Regions from separate parts of the Roseateles sp. genome, predicted to be linked through region 1. Evidence: predicted binding sites of a transcription regulator. Region 1 holds the regulator's gene; each other region holds the start of a gene.

The links. The regulator FNR, encoded in region 1, switches genes on or off when oxygen is low (the NO sensors DNR and NnrR bind a similar motif). The targets are predictions, from matches to a motif close to TTGATNNNNATCAA.
Region 2: ACQY39_RS17610 (DUF2189 domain-containing protein) is a predicted target of FNR. The motif match lies at 1,488-1,501, and genes of this name have one in related genera.
Region 3: ACQY39_RS11405 (phenylacetic acid degradation protein PaaY) is a predicted target of FNR. The motif match lies at 1,495-1,508, and genes of this name have one in related genera.

Annotation. Positions count from the first base shown of each region.
Region 1 is NZ_OZ253537.1:2,836,937-2,840,204, reverse strand. Features, by position in the region: gene hemN (oxygen-independent coproporphyrinogen III oxidase) at 1-1,335, opposite strand, end outside; gene fnr (fumarate/nitrate reduction transcriptional regulator Fnr) at 1,518-2,252, shown strand; gene ACQY39_RS12165 (hypothetical protein) at 2,338-2,640, opposite strand; gene ACQY39_RS12160 (hypothetical protein) at 2,642-2,896, opposite strand; gene ccoG (cytochrome c oxidase accessory protein CcoG) at 2,934-3,268, opposite strand, start outside.
Region 2 is NZ_OZ253537.1:4,082,208-4,085,475, reverse strand. Features, by position in the region: gene ACQY39_RS17620 (YitT family protein) at 1-394, opposite strand, end outside; gene ACQY39_RS17615 (DUF2788 domain-containing protein) at 394-609, opposite strand; gene ACQY39_RS17610 (DUF2189 domain-containing protein) at 653-1,435, opposite strand; gene ACQY39_RS17605 ([protein-PII] uridylyltransferase) at 1,544-3,268, opposite strand, start outside.
Region 3 is NZ_OZ253537.1:2,665,229-2,668,496, forward strand. Features, by position in the region: gene ACQY39_RS11400 (PAS domain-containing protein) at 1-491, opposite strand, end outside; gene ACQY39_RS11405 (phenylacetic acid degradation protein PaaY) at 722-1,333, opposite strand; gene ACQY39_RS11410 (enoyl-CoA hydratase-related protein) at 1,607-2,410, shown strand; gene paaI (hydroxyphenylacetyl-CoA thioesterase PaaI) at 2,452-2,919, shown strand; gene paaK (phenylacetate--CoA ligase PaaK) at 2,916-3,268, shown strand, end outside.

The DNA.
Region 1 (3,268 bases):
GGCCCCGGGCTCCAGCGTCACCAGACCCTGCTCGGCCAGGCCGCGCATGCGTTCCAGCTCAGGCCGGAAGTAGCTCTCGAAATCGACGAGATGCGCCAGCTCGATCGACTCAAACTCCAGCCGCCCTTGGCACATCAGCGCCATGATCACCGCCCGGCGAACGATGTCGTCGCGCGTCAATGCCAGGCCGCGTTGAATCGGCAACTGCCCTTGGCGCAGTGAGTCGTAGTACTCGTCCAGGGTCTTGGCGTTTTGGCTGTAGCTGGCGCCGACCCGGCCGATGGCAGACACGCCGAGGGCAATCAAATCGCAATCAGGCTGGGTGCTGTAGCCCTGGAAATTGCGATGCAGCCGCCCCTGGCGCTTGGCCACAGCCAAGGAATCTGTGGCCAGTGCAAAGTGGTCCATGCCGATATAGCTGTAGCCATGCTGCTCGAAGCCGCTGATGGCCGCGGCCAGCATGGTCACCTTGTCGCCCGCCACCGGCAGCTCGGCCTCGTTGATGCGCCGCTGCGGCTTGAAACGCTGCGGCAGGTGGGCGTAGCCGTACAGGGCAATGCGGTCCGGCTTGAGCGCACCGACTTGGGCGATGGTGCGCGCAAAGGACTCGGGCGTCTGCAGCGGCAGGCCGTAGATCAGATCCACATTGGTGGATTCGAAACCCAGCGTGCGCGCAGCCGTCATCAGCGCCTCCACACTTTCGTAGCTCTGCTGACGATGCACCGCCTTCTGAACCTCGGGGTCAAAATCCTGCACACCAAAGCTCAGGCGGTTGAAGCCGAGCTGACGCAAATGAGCCAGACGCTCGTTCGTCACGGTGCGCGGATCGACCTCGATGGACACCTCGGCACCGGGCGCCAAACGGAATCGCTCCAACAAGTCCGCCATCAGCTGGCTCAGCTCGGCATCGCTGAGAAAGGTTGGTGAACCGCCGCCCAGGTGCAGCTGCGAGACCGCGGCGCCGCGACCGAGATGCTCCAGGGTCAGGTCCATTTCCGTGACCAGAGCCTGCAGATATTCGGTGGCACGGTCATGGTGCTTGGTGATCACCTTGTTGCAAGCGCAGTAATAACAGACCGATTCGCAGAACGGAATGTGGATGTACAGCGACAGCGGCGTGTTGCCTCCAATTTGGGAGCCGCCCGATCGCTGCGCCAGGGCCTGCTGGTATTGCTCCAGCGTGAAAGCCTCAACAAAGCGGTCGGCCGTCGGATACGAGGTGTAGCGCGGGCCGGAAACATCGAAGCGGCGCAGCAACTCCTCACTGATGCAGGCAGCGGCGGGGAGGCTTGTCTCGGGGGCCGGGCGCGCGCGGCCTTGAATGTTCTGTACCATGTCCAGCACTTTGCCAAGGCTTTGGCCGCGCGACTTGACAAGGATCAAGCTCCGCGCGCTTTGACGGAACAACAATGCCTCAAGTTTTGAGGTGCATCATGCTCATGTCCGTCAAGAATCTGGAAGTCCCACAAGCGCAAGCCGGCTCAAGCGAGCGGGCTGAACCCCTGAAGAAGCACACGATGAACGTCACCGTCCCGATCAAGATCGAGCCCCTGAAAGTCGCCTGCTCCAGCTGCAATTTGCGCGAGCTGTGCCTGCCGGTCGGCTTGTCCTCCGGTGACCTGGACCAGCTCGACCAATTGGTCGCGACTCGCCGCACCGTGGCGCGCGGCGACACCTTGTTCCGCAGCGGCGACGAGTTCCAGTCGCTTTACGCCGTGCGCACCGGTTTCTTCAAAACCTGCGTGTCCTCAGAAGACGGGCGCGACCAGGTCACCGGCTTCCAGATGGCCGGTGAGTTGTTGGGCCTGGACGGCATCAGCACCGACCGCCACAGCTGCGACGCCGTCGCGCTGGAAGACTCGCAAGTCTGCGTGATCCCCTTCGAACAGCTTGAAGAGCTGTCCCGTGAGTTCACCGACCTGCAGCGCCAGTTCCACAAGATCATGAGCCGCGAGATCGTGCGCGACCACGGCGTGATGCTGCTGTTGGGCAGCATGCGTGCGGAAGAGCGCCTGGCTGCCTTCCTGCTCAACCTGACCCAACGCCTGCAGGCGCGCGGATTCTCCGCCGCCGCCCTGGTGCTGCGCATGACGCGCGAGGAAATTGGCAGCTATCTCGGCCTGAAGCTGGAAACCGTCAGCCGCACTTTCTCCAAATTCCAGGAAGAAGGCCTGCTCGAAGTGAAGCAGCGCCATCTGCGCATCCTCGACCAAGCAGGCCTACAAAAGCTGGTCAACAACAGCACCTGCTGAGACGAACTACCTCCAAGAAAAAGGCCTTCGGAATTCCGAAGGCCTTTTTTCATGCGCGCCATGGCGACTGGGTCTGGCGCGGCGCTCAGCGCGGCCAACCGCGTGGATGGGCGTCTTCGGGCAGATCCGGCAAGGTCGCCAACATCACACTGACGCTGGCCGATAGGCTGATCACCAGCCAGAAGATCATGAAGCTGACGGTGTAGACCGCCTGGCGCGACCAGTCCAGCCGCTCAGCGCCGAACCAAGTCAGATCACTGGGATCGATGACGGCAAACACCAGCACCTCCATCACCCCGGCCATGAAAAACGATGGCCAGGCCACGGCCATGGCCCAGCGGCTGCTGAGCTTGGGGACGGCCGACGCGGAGCGATCAGCGCTGTCCATTTCACTGCCCGCCGGTGGCAGCGTGGTTGCGTGCTTCACGGGCCGGCAGCAAGGCCTTGGCGCCGCTGGCTTTGTTGGCCACCACCTTCTCTTCCAGCACCGGGTCGGGATGGCTGATGGCCAGGCTCAGGGTCACAAAGCTGGCGACGATCACCAGCGCGGGCCCGCCAACGACCAGCCACATCATGGGGGTACGCCACCAGCCGGCCGGCTTGTCCAGCGGGGCTTGGGCATCGAGATTCAGGTTCTGGCTCATGGGTATGTCTCCTGACTGTGCGTGTGCGAGCCGGCGCTCAGCGCGGCACGATAAAGGTTGATTTCTCGTGCACCACGGTGGCGCCGGATTGGCCGCCATCCTGGCTGCGCAACTGGAACTCGATGCCATGCGAGCCCTTGTGGTCTTGGGCCGCACGTGCCGCCGTCTCGGGCGGCACGCGCACCGACAGGGTCAGCCAGCGCGCCTCGGCCGGTGCGACGCTCAACTCGACCGCCTTCTCGAGCTGGATACCCTCCAGGCCGCTGACGGTGACACGGTAGCGATGGGTCTGCTCGGTCGCGTTCATGACCTGCAGACGGTAGAGGTTCTCGACATAACCGTCTTCCACCACGCGTGCTAGCACACCGCGGT
Region 2 (3,268 bases), 1.2 Mb from region 1:
ACAGGATCAGCATGCCGGCGCCAATCAACAGGCCGCCGGTGATGGCAGCGAACCAACTATTGAGCTCGGCGAACTGCACCCAGCGTGGCAGCACCTCGGCCAGCACAGCCATCAGGCTGACGGCCGCGATGGTCTTGAGCGTGAAGGGTAGCCCCATGCGCCGGTAGGCCAGCCAGTAAAACGGCAGGTTGATGCAGAAGAACAGGGCACCGAAAGGCAGACCCAGGCTGTAGTGCAGCAAGAAGGCGATGCCCACCGTGCCGCCGGTCAGCATGCCGGCCTGCTTGAACAAGGCCACGCCCAGGGCCACGAACAAGGTGCCGGTGACGAGGGCCTGCACGTCCTCCAGCAGCGAATGCTTGAAGGTCCGGCTCAGGGTTTCGCGCAAGCTCATCAGGCGATGCCGGCCATGAAGTACTTGATCACGCCTTTGGCCAGGAAGCCCACCAGGCCGAAGCCCAGGCCCAGCAGCAGGATGAAGGTGCCGAAGCGGCCAGCCTTGGATTCGCGGGCCAGCTGCAGGATGATGAACACCATATAGGCCATGAAGCCGCCCACGCCCCAGGTGAGGCAAAACTGGGCGAGTTCCTGTTCGCTGTATCCAAACATCCTGGTGTCTTTCGGTCCGATCTCGGCGTCTGTAGCGCGGCGTTCAGTCGTGAACGCTGAGCAGATCGCGGTAGGCATGCCAGCTGGCGTGGCCCAGCAAGGGCACGACCAGCACCAGGCCGACCATGAAAGTGGCCATGCCCAGCAGGGTCAGCAGCATGATGATTGCGGCCCACAGGGCCACCGGTGCGGGGTACTCCATGACCACCCGCCAGCTGGTGAAGACGGCGCCGAGCACGCCAATGTCGCGGTCCAGCAGCAGGGGCACCGCCACCAGGGTGGATGCAAACACCGGCGCGGCCAGCAGGGCGCCCAGGGCCAGCCAGGCCTCGAAGAGGTGCGAGTCTTCGTTGAGCACCACATGGCGCACGAAATCGATCGGTTCGCGGATGGTGTGGCCGCTGAAGCCGGTAATCAGCGAGGCGGACGTCATCACCCAGCCCGTGCCGGCAAAGGCCAGCAGCAAGCCAAACACCACCAGGCGCCCATCGCGTGGCCACCAGGTGTGCAACACGGTGCGCAGGCTCGGGGTTCGACCCAGCTCCAGGTCACGGCTGATGACATAGAGGCCGGTGGCGAGGATGGGTGCGACCAACAGGAAGCCGCTGAAGGCCCCGGCCAGCAGCCAGAAATGGTGGCGCGCCAGCAGCACGATCAGGCAGCCGGCCAGAGCCATGGCCAAGCCGTGGGCCAGGGAGGCACCAGGGCAGCGCCACATATCGTGCCAGCCGCGTGCCAGCCAGCCCAAGGGGCGCAGCACGGGGATGGGCTTCACGCCGAACTTGCGTGATTGGGCCAGGGCTTTTTCGGTGTCCAGGAAGGGCATGGGCTCGGTCAGGTCTCAGCAGCAATGGTGACATGCTCGCACGGCGCTGTCCTTGATGCCCATCAAGACAAACACGGGTGGGGCGCTTGATGGCAGCCTGGTGTGGGCTTAGGCCGGCAGACTGACCGCGTCGAGCAGTTCGCTTTCGATCTGCAGCTGGGCGCGGTTTTGCTGCAGTGCTGGCCCATCGACCAAGAAGGTGTCTTCCACGCGCTCGCCCAAGGTGGAAATCTTGGCCAGCTGCAAATTGATGCCGTGGTGGGCCAGCACGCGCGCAATCGCGTAGAGCAGGCCGGCGCGGTCGCTGGTGCTGATGGACAGCAGCCAGGCCTGGCCGCGCTCGTCCGGGCGCAGGGCGATGCGAGGTGTGTAGGGGAAGCTCTTGACCCGGCGCGAGAGTCGGCCGCGGCGCGGCTCGGGCAACGGGCCTTGGGCCAGCAAGGCCTGGCTCAGCTTGGTTTCGACCAGAGAGACCAGGTCTCGGTGGTGCAAGTCCAGATCGGGGCTGATGACCTGAAAGGTGTCGAGCGCAAAGCCGCGCCGGGTGGTGTGCACCTTGGCATCGAGGATGTTGAAGCCCGCACCGTCGAAGTAGCCGCAGATGCGGGCGAACAGGTCCTGGCGGTCCGGCGAATAGACCAGCACCTGCAGGCCTTCGCCAATTGGCGAGGGCCGGGCCTGGACCACCGGCGTGGCGGTCTGTACATGGCGCCAGAGCGAGCGCGCATGCCAGGCCAACTCACCCGCTTCATGGCGGGCGAAGTAGCTGATGGCCAGGGTGTCCCAGAGCGCGGTCTCGGTGCCGGGCAGCATGGAGTGCAGGGCCAAGGTGTGGCGCGCTTCGTTCTTGCGGGCCTCGATGTCGGCGGCCAGATTGGGTTGAGCGCCGCCCAGGGCGCGCAGGGCCAGGCGGTAGAGGTCTTCCAGCAGCTTGCCCTTCCAGGCATTCCAGACCTTGGGGCTGGTGCCGCGGATGTCGGCTACGGTCAGCAGGTAGAGCGCTGTCAAGTGGCGGGCATCGCCGACGGTGGCGACATAACGCTGGATCACTTCGGGCTCGGACAGGTCTTCCTTCTGCGCCACACGCGAGTGGGTCAGATGGTGTTGAACCAGGAAGACGACCAGTTCACTGTCCTCTTTGCTCAGGCCGTGGTCGCGGCAGAAGCGGCGCGCGTCATCGCCGCCGAGCTCGGAATGGTCACCGCCGCGGCCCTTGGCCACATCGTGGAAGAGGGCGGCGATATAGAGCAGCTCGGGCTTGTCCCACTGCGCCGCCAGCTGCGAGCAGAAGGCGTACTCGTGCGCATGTTCGGGGATGAAGAAGCGCCGTACATTGCGCAGCACCATCAGGATGTGCTGGTCCACCGTGTAGACGTGGAAGAGATCGTGCTGCATCTGGCCGACGATGCCGCGGAACACCCAGAGGTAGCGGCCCAGCACCGAGGTCTGGTTCATCAGCCGGAAGGCGTGGGTCTGGCCCTCGGGTTGGCGCAGGATCTGCATGAAGGTGGCGCGGTTCACCGGATCGCGGCGGAAGGCTGCGTCCATTTGCGCGCGGGCGTTGTAGAGCGCGCGCAGGGTGCGGGCCGACAAGCCCTTGATACCGGGCGTCTGCTGGTAGACCAGAAAGGTGCGCAGGATGGCATGGGGCTCGCGCTCGTAGAGCTCGTCGCAGGCCACTTCCAGCATGCCAGCGCGGTCCAGGAATTGCTGCTCATGGCCCGGAATCGGGCGCATCAGACCTTGCTGGGAGCCGTTGATCTGCTCCTCCAGGTTCAGCAAGAGAATCTGGTTCAGCTGGGTCACAGCCTTGGCCGCCCAGTAGAAGCGCCG
Region 3 (3,268 bases), 170 kb from region 1:
TTGGCTTCCAGCAGGATGCCCTCGGTGCTCAGCACCCCGACGAACGCGAACAAGCCGTTGAGCACCCGGCGCAGGCGCTCCTCGCTCTCCCTCAGGATGGCCTCGGCCTTGCGATGGCTGGTGATGTTGACGGCCTGAACCAATATGCCCACCACGGCTTGCTCAGCATCGCGGATGGGCAGGTAGCTGGCTTCCCAGTCGGACGGCGTGTCGGGATGGCTGGGCACCAGGACCCGGACACGGAACTTCTCCAGCGCGTGGCCATGGTCCAGCACCGCGCGCAGCAGGGGCTCGAGCTTGTCGAAGGCTTGGGGCAGCATTTCGGCGACGCTGCGCCCCAAGAGCTTCTCGACCGGCACACCGTTGAATTCGGCCAAGGCCCGGTTCACCCGGGTGTAGCGAAGTTGCCGGTCCAGCACGGCCAAGCCGACAGGCAGGTCGCTGGCGAACAGGCAGTCGAGTACCGCGTGCTCAGCCGGCCCGGCCTTCATGTTTGGCGCACCCGTGGCGAGACGCCTGTTTCGGCGCACATGGGGCGGGCTGCGGGGCGCCCGCGGGACGAACGCATCGGGTACTGCATGCTGGTTCTCTCCCTGAGAAACATCGTGAACTCGAAGACATCGGCGCCGACCCCATCTATCTTGATGTGTGTCAATTTCGAGTCTACCCGGCAACTGCCGTCCAGCTTGTTTGTTTCTTGGTTCAGCGACCAGCGGCAGGTTCAGCGCTGGGTATCGGTCTTGCCGTCGTTCTTGGGTCGATGCGTGCTGACTTGCAGGCGGGGTCGCCCGGCATCTTCTTGGGCCAGCGGGGCGACTTCCTGCAAGCTGGCGAGGCAGCGCAGGGTCAGGTCTTGATAGGTCTCGGTGCCGGCGCGCTTCCAGCTGATTTCGTCTTCGCTGAGTTCGCGCATGACCTTGGCCGGCAGGCCGGCGATCAGCGAGCGCTCGGGCAGCTTGAGCCCGGCGCGAACAAAGGCGCAGGCCGCAACGATGCTGTAGGCGCCGACCTCGGCCGCATCCATGACCACCGCATTCATGCCGACCAGGGCGTCATGGCGCACGATGCAGCCATGGAGCACGGCGCCGTGGCCGATATGCCCATTGCGTTCGACCACGGTCAGCGAATCCGGGAAGCCATGCACCACACAGCTGTCCTGGACATTGGCGCCTTCGTGGATTTCGATGCGGCCGAAATCGCCGCGCAAGCTGGCCAGGGGGGCGATGTAGCAGCCCGGGCCGATGTGGACATCGCCGATCAGCACGGCCGTGGGGTGGACATGGGCGCTGGGGTGGACGACCGGGATGACGCCGTCGATGGAGTAGGAGGGCATGGGTGCGGGGGTGAATCGTGAATCGTGAATCGTGAACGGGTGAACGGGTGAACGGGTGAACGGGTGAACGGGTGGGGCGCGCTGACGAGTGTGGCTGATTCACCTGTTCACCCATTCACTTGTTCACTGCATTCCAAGGGTTTACGCTGAGTAGCGCCGTCTTGCGCCAAATCAAGACCAACCTTACGATCTACCGACCGGTCGGTCAAGAGTGTTTGAGCTGATCGATTCGCTGCCTTCCTTCGTCGAACGAACCGCCCCGAGGCCTGCCGCATGCAAGAACCGCAACTCCTGAGCCAGCAGGACGGTGCCGTCCGCACACTGACTTTGAACCGCCCGGCGGCGCTCAATGCCTTCACGTCCGGCCTGCTGGCCGAGCTGCGCGAGGCCCTGGATGCGGCCGCGGGTGATGCCAGCGTGCGCTGCGTGGTGATCACGGGCGCCGGTCGTGCTTTCTGTGCCGGCCAGGATCTCAGCGACCCCATGGTCAACCCCGATCTCAAGCCCGGCGAGTCGCCCAAGGACATCGGTGCCTTGCTCGATGGTTTCTACATTCCCCTGGCCCAGCGCGTGCGCAGCATGCCGGTGCCCGTGATCGCCGCCGTCAACGGCGTGGCGGCCGGTGCAGGCGCCAACCTCGCCCTGGGCTGCGATCTGGTGCTGGCTGGCAACTCCGCCAGCTTCATCCAGGCCTTTGCCAAGATCGGCCTCGTGCCCGATTGCGGCGGCAGCTGGTTGCTGCCGCGCCTGGTGGGGCGCGCCAAGGCCTTGCAGCTCGCCTTGTTGGGCGAGAAGCTGCCGGCCGCCGAGGCGCAGGCCATCGGCTTGATCTACAAGGCCGTGCCCGATGAAGAACTGGCCGCCAGCGCCCAGGCCCTGGCGCAGAAGATCAGCCAGATGCCGGTGCGCGCCATGGCTCAGACCCGAATGGCGTTTGACGAAGCTGGCCTGCTGGACTTTGACGACGCCCTGCGCTTGGAGGCGGTGACGCAAAGCCAGCTGGGCTTCTCGGCCGACTACCTGGAAGGCGCCGCGGCCTTTTTGCAAAAGCGCGCGCCCAAGTTCAGCGACCGCTGAACAGCCATGCGCCAGCATCAAGACGGAGCCCGCCCATGAGCATGGATGCACAAGAGATTGCCGAGGCCGTGCGGCACGGCATGTGGGCCCAGGACCGGGCCAGCCAAAGCTTAGGCATGGCGGTGCTGGCGATTGCCCCCGGCAGTGCCACCCTGGCCATGACGGTGCGCGAGGACATGCTCAATGGCTTCGAGATCTGCCACGGCGGCCTGATCACCACCCTGGCCGATTCGACCTTCGCCTTCGCCTGCAACTCTTACAACGAGTTGACCGTGGCCTCGGGTTTCAGCATCGACATCGTCGCCCCGGCTCGCCTGGGTGACCGGCTGACCGCGGTGGCGCGCGAGGTTTCGCTGGCCGGCCGCACCGGCGTCTACGACATCACGGTCAAAAACCAGGCTGACCAGCTGGTGGCCGTGTTCCGCGGCAAGAGCTACCGCATCAAGGGCAAGCCGGTGGTGCTGCTGCCGCTGGCCCCGAATCTGGATTCGTCGGAGGCCGAGGCATGAGTGAGAGCAAGAGTGGCCCCGCATCGCGTCTGGGTCTGGACGCGATCGAAAATGCCAGCCAGGACGAGCTGCAAGCCCTGCAGCTGACGCGCCTGCGCTGGAGCCTTCAGCATGCCTACGACCAGGTGCCGCATTACAAGGCGGCGTTTGACGCGGCCGGCGTGCATCCGTCAGACCTGAAGAGCCTGGCCGACCTGGCCAAGTTTCCCTTCACCACCAAGAAAGACCTGCGCGACAACTACCCCTTCGGCATGTTCGCCGTGCCGCGCCAGCAGGTGGCGCGGGTCCATGCCTCCTCGGGCACCACGGGCAAGCCGACGGTGGTGGGCTACACCCAGCAAGACATCGA